Regions from separate parts of the Dorea sp. 210702-DFI.3.17 genome, predicted to be linked through region 2. Evidence: riboswitches for the same ligand, from Rfam matches in the RefSeq annotation. Region 2 holds a riboswitch; the other holds the start of a gene.

What was found. Region 2 has a riboswitch for cobalamin ahead of LI149_RS15560 (uroporphyrinogen decarboxylase family protein). Riboswitches for the same ligand answer to the same signal wherever they lie in the genome.
Region 1: linked by a shared signal. The riboswitch ahead of LI149_RS08940 (sirohydrochlorin cobaltochelatase) and the one ahead of LI149_RS15560 (uroporphyrinogen decarboxylase family protein) in region 2 are both predicted to bind cobalamin.

Annotation. Positions count from the first base shown of each region.
Region 1 covers NZ_JAJCNB010000015.1:28,135-34,122, reverse strand. The annotation lists gene LI149_RS08965 (hypothetical protein) at 1-124, opposite strand, end outside; partial or broken gene LI149_RS08960 (DUF3641 domain-containing protein) at 350-1,030, opposite strand; gene LI149_RS15715 (hypothetical protein) at 981-1,166, opposite strand; gene LI149_RS08950 (heterodisulfide reductase-related iron-sulfur binding cluster) at 1,090-1,677, opposite strand; gene LI149_RS08945 (hypothetical protein) at 1,789-2,334, opposite strand; gene LI149_RS08940 (sirohydrochlorin cobaltochelatase) at 2,398-3,603, opposite strand; cobalamin riboswitch at 3,810-4,023, opposite strand; gene LI149_RS08935 (PolC-type DNA polymerase III) at 4,125-4,823, opposite strand; gene LI149_RS08930 (hypothetical protein) at 4,825-4,992, opposite strand; gene LI149_RS08925 (nitroreductase) at 5,265-5,783, shown strand; gene LI149_RS08920 (dicarboxylate/amino acid:cation symporter) at 5,899-5,988, opposite strand, start outside.
Region 2 covers NZ_JAJCNB010000005.1:17,273-23,260, reverse strand. The annotation lists gene LI149_RS05125 (ATP-binding protein) at 1-167, opposite strand, end outside; gene LI149_RS05120 (leucine-rich repeat protein) at 173-1,909, opposite strand; gene LI149_RS15565 (uroporphyrinogen decarboxylase family protein) at 1,974-2,453, opposite strand; gene LI149_RS15560 (uroporphyrinogen decarboxylase family protein) at 2,450-2,845, opposite strand; cobalamin riboswitch at 3,012-3,221, opposite strand; gene LI149_RS05110 (dicarboxylate/amino acid:cation symporter) at 3,401-4,624, opposite strand; gene LI149_RS05105 (uroporphyrinogen decarboxylase family protein) at 4,826-5,944, opposite strand.

The DNA.
Region 1 (5,988 bases), on a different contig from region 2:
TAAGGTTCGGGTGATATTTCAACCACTGAATAAGTGACTTTCCTTCTACATAATCAGAGCTGATATAACATTTTTGATTATGTTCGATCAGGCGAAGCACCTCGTAAGCTTCCCTTTCGCCCATCCGCATTCCTCCCATCTGTATTACTTTTTTGAAATTATCGGTGTGATTTCAAATTGTGACAAATTCTGATTCTCTTCGACCTGGCAGAAGTTTTCTCAGATAAATTAGAGTGATTATTATCATACGCGAAAAAAGAGAAAAATGCAAGAAACATTTTGTTGCATTTTCCTCTTTTTATTCATAATTTTTCTTTTTTAAGCAGCCTGCTTAGTCTGTTGCGCCGCCTCAGCTTGAACCGGCTCCTGCTGTACAGGCATAACAGTGTTTATCCATCCGGATTTTCCGGGCTGTGTAAGGTTTTCCTATCCAATCAGCTATGGTCTCCTTCGAAAAGATCGGAAGCCCTGCTGCCAGGTTAAAATCACAGTCATACAGCTTTCCATCATAATCTACCGAAATCTGAAAACGACACATCAAAGCTTCCACCGTTGCCGGGTTGAAAGCATCATACAACTTCTTCATATACCCTGAAAGATTCCCGGATCTTCGGAGAAATGCTCCAAATCGTCCCATTGGATTGTTGTAAAGTGTATACAGGGCATTGAACACAATTCCAAAATCTGCTTCCAAATGCTCTTTATACTCTAGTTCCATAGCGGTCTGATCCGGTGGGAAAAAGGCTCCCGCCGGATTGTACACCATGTTCAACACCAACTCAGGATTCTTTCCATAGCCAAGTGTATTTAATTTCTGTAATACTTGTATTGCCCCGTCAAATGTACCGGTTCCCCGTACTCGATCCATCTGATCTGCCCTATAATAAGGCAGGGAACATACAATTTCTACTTTCTGTCTGGCATAAAATTCAATCAAATGTTCATATTCCGGATTCATCTCTGGCACTCCCCCTGTAATATCAATGGTCTGCACTTGTTGTTCTCTTGCAAATTGAATACAATCCTTCATCCAGAATCTTCTGCATCTCTTCCGGCTTGGAAATATCATGCTTTAACAGCCCTTTACAATTACAGACAGCATATTTTTCCTGGAATTTCTGTAAAAATTCTGCACGTTTTGCATTCATAATATCCTTCTGCCCCATATGCTTCACTTCGCAGTGTCCATATTTTAATCCAAGAACGATCATTGCTCCGACAACAGCACTGTACTCCTTTTACCGATTCCAGATTTCCCTTCACGAATCGCTCTGCTGATGCAAGAATCTCTCTTTTCTCACGATCCAGACAAGGCAAAAATACTTTGCCGGACTCCAGATTCTTCTCACCGATTCCTAGTTCTTCAAGTTTTGCATAAATGTCTGTCACTTTAACCTTCAAATAGGGTTTCAAAAATGTATAACAGTTCGGGCAAAGCATGATAACCTCTTCCACGCCTCTTTTTTCAAACTCATCATTAATACGCTGTATAATTCTCTTTTCATCAGCTTCCAGTCCAAGCTCCGCAATCGGCTTTCCACAACAGTCATAGGCAACTCCGATTCCGTGTTCTTTCAGAAGTTTCACAAGCTTCTTCATTGTCTTTGGATAAAAAGAAGGAAAATTACACCCTGGGAAAAGGATGCATTTTCCAGTTGCATTACGATAATTTTTCATATAAAGTTCTGATAAAATACAGAAACCTCTATCACGCTTTCTTTTTATTGCATGATAGAGGTTTCCAATTACATACTATTCATTTCACATTTTGTTACAAAATAAAGATTATTACTGTACCAATTCCGGATTGGACACACTGACTTTATGGTCATACCATTTACCCTTTGTTCCAATCAATGCCAGATCAAATTCATCGTCCAGTGTCGGTACCGGTACGTCAAAGGAATATACTTCCTTTGGCGCGGAACCATCAGAATAAGTAATCTCTGTTGTCTCTGACGGATCAATCAGATCTGCCCCGTCTTTCTGTGCATCTTCTGCTGAGCCTAAGAATAACTGTACGATATTTTTAGAATTCAATGTAATATGTACTGTCATCTTACCATCTTTAACAGTCAGCGTTGCTTTTCCGTCATTATAGTCCGGATTCTCGTGGAACATACCGCTGTCTGTATTAAAATCTACCTTATAAGTTCCATCTTCCAGCTCAGGCTCCTTCGCATCTTTGCTGTCAGTCTTTGCTTCTGACGCATCATCTTTGGAAGCTTCTGTTTTTGTGTCATCTTTCTTATCCGTATTACTTCCGCATCCGGCAAGCATTGTCATTGCCATACTGGCGGAAAGTAATAAAACTAATAATTTCTTTTTTAACATGTCCATTCTCTCTTTTCTAATTATTTTTCTTTATAATTGTACTCTGAAAATCTGACCTGTCAACTATTTAGCTTCAATTGCAGCTTTTGTATGTGCTACATAAATCTGCTGAATTGCATCAATCTCTCCAAGACCTGCAATCTGTGATTCTACACTGTCAAATGCTTTTGACGCTTCAAACTGGCTCTTCCATGAATCATCATCGTCTCCTGCCATATCATTGTTCGCATGATCTCCTGCAACAACCATCAGTGGACGAAGGATTACTTTCTTATATCCGGCCTCTTTGATTTTCTCAATGACTGCCTGACACTCTGTATCTTCCGGCTCACCTTCTACAGTTCCGATAAATACATTCTTATATCCAAGCTGCTCAATCTGTGTCTGCATCTGATCATAACTTACATTTGCAACGTGTGAAGTTCCATGTCCCATGAATACAAATGCGGTTCCATCTTCGGCTGCTGCATCAATGCTGTCATAGTTTGCTGTCTTAACTGCTTCGTCTGTGATTGCTTTTGCAACTGCTTCTTTGTCTGCATTGATAACTGTTGCATCTGCTCCAACTTCGCCGAGAAGAGGCTCAGCAATCTTTACAGATTCAAATTTATCTTTATATTTTTCCACTGTCTCTGATAACTCATCATACTCTGCGCCATGCATCAGATGTGTCGGCTGAACAACAAGGTTTTTAACTCCATTGTCTACTGCACGCTCCAGCGCCTGCTCCATGTTGTCGATCTTCTCATCATCACGGGCCTGTACGTGATTGATGATGATCTGAGCTGTAAATGCTCTTCTTACTGACCAGTCTGGATTAGCAGCCTGAAGTGCTTTCTCAATTCCACCGATATCTTTTGTACGGCTGTCATTGAATGATGTACCAAAACTTACAACAAGAAGTTCATTCTCACCAATCTCGTCCTGATTTAACGGATCATCTTTCGAAGCGTCACCTGTATCTCTTCCGAAGTAATCAGGATCTGCGTTTTCACCTTCTACTAATTCTTTTTGGGCATCTGTTAATGCGTCCCAGGCTTCCTTAGCTTCTTTGCACTGTTCATCTGTCTTGTCAGTTCTCTCCTGAACATAGATATCATCAATCAGTTTTGCCACCTTGTCTGCTGCCACCTGATCGCTGTCCTCCTTCGTATCCTCTGTCTTTGCATCACTCTTTGCGTCAGAACTTCCTGAATTTCCTCCACATCCTGCAAGCAGAGACATACTCATAGCTGCAGTAAGTAATACGACTACCAATTTTTTCTTCATCTTTCCATCCTCCATTTTTTTCTAAGATACAAAATAATTTTTCCGGAGGTTTCTTATTACATAGAAATTCATATAATAAAAAATCCCTGCCATTAAAAAATGAACAGAGAGTACGCAAAACAAACTATTGACGAAATTATCTTCCTTCCGTCAAATAGCCTTTCTATGTATTTCGTACTGCCAGTTCCTCGTGGCCTGAACAAATATGTTCCTGTACTGTGAAAGGCAGGTATCCCGGCTTATTGCTCAGGCGCTCTAAAATCAGCCTTCCCGGTCTCCCAGTGGCATGTAGGATTCAAAGCTCGCAAAATACGGTGACGAGTTCGTACAGGATTCACACCTGTTTCCCTTTTCATCAGCCAGATAAATAACTTTTTATAATATCTTTCTCTGACTGACACCTCACACATTTTTTATTCTTTTGTATCTTTAACTATTACTTTTACAATCTAACACATCTGATAATTACTGTCAATACATCAGCCTGTCAGACTGTATTCCATATTGGTTTCTCACTTCCATTACGGCCGGGATAAAATCCGGTCGATTTCTCTGGAAGCCTCACTCTTTGTCAGTGTATGTATGTCCATTTCTATAGAAATATTCTTCTGTTGCATAAGCCTTGTGAGAAATGCGATCTGTTTTGCGGTTATCGGTTCTTTTTTCTTCACCTTATATGCCAAGGGCTGTGGTTTAAAAACCTTCGGTTCCTTTTCCTCATAAAAATGCGCCATAGACTGATACAGTTTTGCGGTTGCCAGAGCATCATGATATGCCCGGTGCGCCGCCACATTTTCGATATGATAGTATTCGCAGAGTGCGCCAAGCTTTCTGGATGGAAGGTCTGCGTGAACAACTTTGGCAATCTTAAGTGTATCAATTCCCATATGATCATAAGTGTAACCAAGTTCTTTTGCTTTTGTCTTCACAAAGCTGAAGTCGAACTGCACATTATGTCCGATCAGCGTATCCTGTTCGCAGAATTCAAGGAACTCCGGCAATACTTCGCCGCAGTTCCCTGCTCCTTCTACCATATCATTTGTAATTCCGGTCAGTTGCGTAATCATCGGAGGTATCCCGGCCTCCGGTTCAATAAAACGAATAAAACGGTCAACAACTTTTCCTTCCCGTACTTTCAATGCACCAATCTCAATAATCTCATTGTGCTCCGGGCTAAGTCCAGTCGTCTCTATGTCAAATGCAACATATGATTTTAACATCTTACTTGTCCGTCTCTTTCTCATCCATTGCTCTTACTTTGTCATTTGCATACAATACGCCGCGCATACAGCCATTGCCTTTCACATCTGGATAACCTTCCTCATTATAACAGACTGTAATCACACAGCCATTGCGACAACCAGTACAAGTAAATTTCAAATCTGACATTTTCTCTTCCTCCCCCGCGCCTTTGCGGACTGATGCATGATTCATTTTTTCGCTACCCACGGATTTTTTTGTGCTATGCACTTCTTCAATCCTTAATATTACTAGTATAACATTTTGTTCATTTCTTAACAATGTACATATCTACCCATTTTGTCTATATTTACAAATTATTTTTCGTATTTTTATCTAAAATAGACAATGATTTTTCTTGTTTTTAATATTATACTGTACTTTAGATAAAAAGGTTAATTATTTTAAAAGGAGAGGTAATCATGAACGAAGTATTGAATAACATTTATACTCGAAGATCTATTCGTAAATTCAAAGAGCAGGACGTTCCAAAGGATCTCGTAGATGAGATTGTCAAAGCAGGAACTTACGCTCCAAGCGGCAAGAACTTACAGACATACCGATTCTATGTAATGCAGAATGCAGATTCTATCAAGAGTCTTCAGGATGTTGTAGCAAAGGGAATGGAGAACCCTGCTTACACATTGTACGGAGCAAAGACAATTGTACTTGTTGCATGTGAGAAAGAAGCTGTCAACGGAGTCAGCGACTGCTCATGCGCGATTGAAAATATGCTTCTTGCAGCACACTCACTTGGACTTGGTGCATGCTGGATCAACCAGTTAAAATACTGTGGAGACAAAGCAGAAGTTGCTGATTACCTGGAAGGTCTTGGAATTGACAAAGACATGCAGGTTGTCGGAATGGTAGGAATGGGATATCCTGATGAAGAGCGCGAGGCTGCTAAGAGACAGGATGATCTTGTTACATATTTAAATTAGTTTTTAGTTTCTTTGCATATAGAAATGGAGAGTGGTTTTGTTCCACTCTCCATTTTCTTATTCTCATACCATTGATATGTTTTCATTTTCTAAAATTCAAGAATGCCTCAACAATCTATAATTCCACAGATATGTTCTGCTTTTCTATTCCATGTTTTTCGGCATAACCGGTCAGGAATAATGTCAACGCTCCGTCTCCTGTTAC
Region 2 (5,988 bases):
TCCTGCGCAACCTGCTCCATAATTGCAGTTTTACCGATTCCCGGTGCTCCCATCAAAAATACCGGACGCTGCTTTTCTGTCGGAATTATATATCTGCCTTTTTCATCCTTTTCCAGGTACAATTTTACCGCATGTTCAATCTGCTCTTTTGCTTCCCTAATATTCATAAATATTATGACAACGCTGCCAGAAGCTGATCAAGCTGGCTGCCCGTCTCCTCCTTCTTATCCTCATTTTGGATTTCATTCTGATAATTCAACAGCATGCTACGGATCTCCATGTCGGATTTTTGCAGTGACTGATTCAGAAGCCTGTTCACTGCCTGTTCCGCCAATAAATTGTAATGAATGAAAAACTGTAATAACTTTTTATTTTCTAATAAAAGGACTTCATAGGAACTCCGGTTTTCTTTCAGATCCTTCACATAAGAATCAAGGATTTCACTTCTTACATCTCCCTGTTCTACCAGGTAATCTGCAAGTCCTGCTGCCGCCCACATTCTCCATTCTTTTGCAAATCTCGTAATCCTCATATTCGGTGCAATGATTTCTTCCATGTCATAGCAAGTTGTCCACATATCCCAGTCCTGAAACACTTCTTCATCCACCGGGTTTCCTTCTATATACACTCGTTTTAATGCAGAACATTGTGAAAAAATGCCTTTGCCAAACTCTGTCACCCGTTTTGGGAAATGAAGTTCTTTTAAATTCGTACACCGGTAAAACACCTTGCGTTCTACCACTTCCAGTCCTTTTGGCAAATGTACTTTCTCCAGACTGACACAAGTCACAAAAGCACCTTCTTCAATTCGCTTCACACTCTCCGGTAAATCCACCTGTTCCAGAGCCGCGCACCCGGAAAATGCATGAGCCCCAATCACTTCTGTATCATGCGGCAGTATTACTTCCCGCAGTTTTCCACAATCATTGAATGTATCATGTGGAATCTCCACCAGATGTTCTGGAAACTTCGCTTTTTTTAACATCCTGCAATAACGGAATGCACTGTGCCCAAGTTTCTGCAAATTCTCCGGTAATTCCATATATTCCAAAGGTGTTCCGCTGAAAGCATAAATGTCGATTGTTTTTATGCTTTCCGGTAAATGTATCTTTTTGATTCCACTCCCCTGAAAGGCATGCTTTCCGATTCGTTCCACTGAATCTGGCAAATGCACTTCCTGCACTTCCATGCAATACTCAAAAGCACTGTCTGCAATGATCCGGATACCATCCGGCACTTCTACAAATGCGTCAGCTCCAAGATATTTTATAAGCGTATCTCCTTCTATCTGAAGATTTTGATCTATGTTTCCGGATTCCATTACACTTTTTAATACTTCCCGTGCATCTTCACTTTTCAACGCTTTCGTATTCAGTCGTTCCAGCGCTTTCCAGCCTTCTTCTATTTCCTCCGGTTCCACATCGTCTGAATCAATATTATTGACCAGAATCACATCTGCATGTTCAATCTGGTCTACATAAAATTCTCCCAGTCCGGAGGCATATGCCTCCACCATGCCAATGTCTACAACTGTAACATTCGGTCCAATCACCATCTCAAGATGTTCCTTCTCTTTTAGCTGCGTACATACTTTCACGACATCGGACAGTTTTCCAAATCCAGATGCTTCTATAAAAATTCTGTCCAGGCAATCTTCCATGGCAATCCGGCGCATCTTTTCTTCAAACTCAAGTGCCATCCCGCAGCAAATACAGCCCTCACCGATTTCTTCATAGATCAAGCTGCCTTCTACATTTTCCCGGTCAACTACTTGTGCACCAAAATCATTTTGAATTACCGCAGTCTTTCCCTTTATCTGTTCTATACATTGATTTAAGAATGTTGTTTTTCCGGATCCCCGAAATCCAGATATGATCTGAACAACCATGTCCTTTTTATCTACCTCCATCAGATTAGTTTTCTGATTTTATATCTTTTTATTCAAATTTGGCAGATTATCTTTCCGACACATTTTACTCAAAGTTCTTAGGATCTAATGGCCATTTCCCATACTTTCTTGCTGCATTCATAAACGCTTCAATATTCTCCAATTTTACCTGACCGGAAAGATCACATCCAGAGGCAAGAATATAACCATTCGGTGAATCCCATGCTTTCTGCAAACACCTCTTTACAGCTGCATCCATTTCTTCCTTTGTTCCCTGAATAAAATAGTCGACCGGTGCCACATTTCCAAGAATCGGCATCTTCTGCCCTGCTGTATTTTTTACATGCTCCAAATCAACGACATTGTCCACACTGATCATATCACTTCCTGCATCTGCCATGTCATCAATTGTTTTGGTCGTATCCCCACATATATGATAGCAGACCATTCCTCCTGCATTATGAATTGCCTGATTTACTTTTTTTGCATACGGAAGCACAAACTCCTGATACTGACTATTTCTCAAGATTGTGCCAGAAGCGAGTGGATCACATTGTAAGATCAATACCCCTTCTTGAATGAACTCTTTATAAATATCGATAAGACAATCTTCAGACGTTCCGGATCCAGCTTGTCAATATCATCCAAACTTTCAAGCGGATACGTTGCGATTGCAGGTGTCTGAAACTCCGAATCATTGGTCGTTCCCCCAAGCCCAACTCCTACCATGTGAAGCCCGTATTCAATGACTGCAAGGTCATTACCAAATCTTTTGTACGCTTCAATCTGACACTTTGCCTCATTCTCCGGTGAGCTTCTTTTCTCGCGATGAGTCATCCCACATACATCGCCTGACATAGATACTATGACCGGCATTGCAAGCATTCGATCCATCGATTGTCCTGTCATAAAAGCATTCAGTCTTTGATTCGGTGTCATCTGGTCTAATTCGTGCATAAATCTCCTCCTCGTATTATACATGCAAACAATAAGTTTCTCAACATTCCCCCTGGATTTTATACACTATAACTTCTATCACTGTCATGAACGATCAGTATAAAATATTTTTCCACTAAAAAAGGCAGGGAAAATAAAACGAAGTGTCTGTTCTTTTCCCTACCGAAAATCCCAATTCCTATATAGCAGGTTTCCTGGCTTGATTTCATCCTCTGCTTTCCTCTTCCCGGCTTATATTACTGCTGTTCTGTTGCGGATATAAATACCAGTGACTCCGTTGAAGCTTCGTCCATCTTACAGTAGAATAGGCTGCCCTGGATTCTCACCAAATTCCCTTTTAAATGTCAAATCCATCACTAATATAGTCTTCTGCATCCAGTATAATTATTAAGCACGCTTATTTCAAATAAATAATATTGATATATCTACCCAATTATCGTTTTTCCAAATAAAATACACTCAGTCTTCATGGAATTCCTAAAAAGAATAAACTCATAAAAACCAAGTGTACATAATTAAGAATGGCTCTACATTCCTACTTGCGAAACTACATACTTATTTTTTTCTTAATGCTTTCTTTTTCTCAAGATTTGTGACAACCATACAGCAGCTTGCATCACCTGTGATGTTTACTGTTGTACGTCCCATATCAAAGATACGATCCACTCCGGCTACAAGAGCGATTCCATCTACTGGAAGTCCTACAGATGTAAGTACCATTGCCAGCATAACCATTCCAGATCCCGGCACACCTGCTGTTCCGATAGATGCCAGTGTTGCTGTCAGGATAATCGTCAGCATCTGTGGAAGTGTCAGGTTGATTCCATAACAGGACGCGATAAAGATTGCACATACTCCCTGATAAATTGCAGTTCCATCCATGTTAATTGTTGCTCCAAGCGGAAGCACAAATGAAGTCACTTCTTTTGATGCTCCCATGTTCTCTACACACTCCATATTGATTGGAAGTGTTCCTACGGAAGAAGCACTGGAAAATGCAAACATCATTGCCGGAAGCATTCCTTTAAAGAATGCGATCGGACTCATACCGCCCATTGTCTTTACTGCTAATGAATATACAACAACTGCATGTATAATGTAGCAGACATACGCTGCTAAAAGCACCATTGCCAGTGAACCGATGATCATCGGACCATTTACTGCAATAACCGGGCACAACAGACAGAATACTCCGATTGGAGATAATCTTAAGATCATCTCCATACATTTCATAAACATATCATTCAGATCATTACACCCCTGAATCAAACGTGGATTTTTCTCCGGTCCAATCAGAATAATCGCAAATCCGAACAATACTGACATCACAATTACCTGAAGCATATTGGACTCAGACATCGGTGCAATAAAATTGGATGGGAAAATATTCACAATTGTATCCATAAATGATACCGACTCTGCTGCTTCATAAGTCAAGTCTGTTGTTGCAACGACCGGGAACATTCCTTTGAACAGATTTCCTCCAATCAATCCAAATGTGATTGCAAATGCGGTTGTACACATATAGTATACAACGGTCTTCAAACCAATTGCTCCTACTTTTTTAATATCCTGCATGGAGATAATCCCACACATAATGGAGAATAATACGATTGGAACTACGATGAACTTTACAAGGTTCAGGAAAATTGTTCCAAACGGCTTAATGTAACTCTCTGCAAATTCTGCATGACTCTGCATCAGAAGTCCTACTACAATTGCAAGAATCAATGCGATAAAAATCTGCATTGCCAAAGACATTTTTTTCTTTTGTTTCATGATTTTAACCTCTCTTTACTTGATTTTATTTCCCCGTTATATTTTACCCCAAAAAAGCACTGTCATAAGACAATGCCTTTTCTCTGTTATAAAATTATATCATACCTTATTCTGATTCATCAACCAGTTTTTTGCAAGTTCATGTGGAAAATTATGCATTTTCGATATCTTTTTTGCTTCAAAATATCATTTTTGCATATTTTAATCTTCCAGAATGCCTCTCGGAAGCTTTCCTAACTGCGCACCACGACCGTATTTTCTTGCCGCATAGATGAATGCCTCAACATTTCTCTTCGGTGTACCAATCGGGAGCTGACATCCTGTATTCAAAATGTAACCTTTGGGATTATCTCCACATTTTCTCAAGCAGTCTTTACATGCCTCAATGACATCATCAATCGATCCATCTTTCATCACTTCGATCGGCGGAACATTTCCGGCAAAGCGCATCCGGTCCCCCACCTCACGCTTAGCAACCTCCAAATCCTCGCAATTATCGATACTGAATGAAAATAGACCTGCATCTGCAAGATCACTCCAAATAGGGCTTGTCTTACCACAAATATGAGCTCCCGGTCTTGATCCCATAATTTTCTCTGTTCCATCAATCAGTTTTTTAATATAAGGAAGCGAAAATTCATCAAATTGCTTCTTACTAATTACATCCATACAAGTTACCGGATCAGAAAAATTGGTTCCAACTGATCCGAACTCATGATAAAATGCTTCAAACCATTTTAAAGAACAGACAACTGTTAAATCAAGCAATTTGTGAAGCATTTCCGGATTCTTTCTCGTGTCGCGAAGAACCTTTTCAACTGGCCTGACTGCTATAGCTGTTGAAATCGGACCTGCCACACTCGTTGTCATACTAACATCCGGGAAACGTTCTTTCAATCTCTTGGCATTTTCCAAAATCGGTGCAAGAACTGGATTTTTATAAGGATCTGTCACTTCCAATTTGTCGAAATCCGCATAATCCTGCAACACATGATGTTCAATATAATCAATTCCATGTTCAGGAACCCCTAACTTTGAACCAAGCGCAACGCCAATTGTGCGAAGACCTAATCCAACATTAAAGCTATCCAGACCAAATTCTTCTTTTCTTCGTCTGATTACTTCGCTTTTCACTTCAAAGTCTTTCGCAAATTGTGATGTTGTAAATCCAAAAATATCTGCCATAGCCGGATCAGGCGCCTGTAACGTATACGGGATATGATCTACCTCTTTTCCCTCGTTGTAGGCCTTGATACGCTCTGCTGCAGTCATCTCAACCTTCTGCTCACCCATTAATTTCTTTAATTCCGTATAATCCATAACTTCCTCCCTTATTATATTAAAAAAGGCAGAGTAAAAACAGC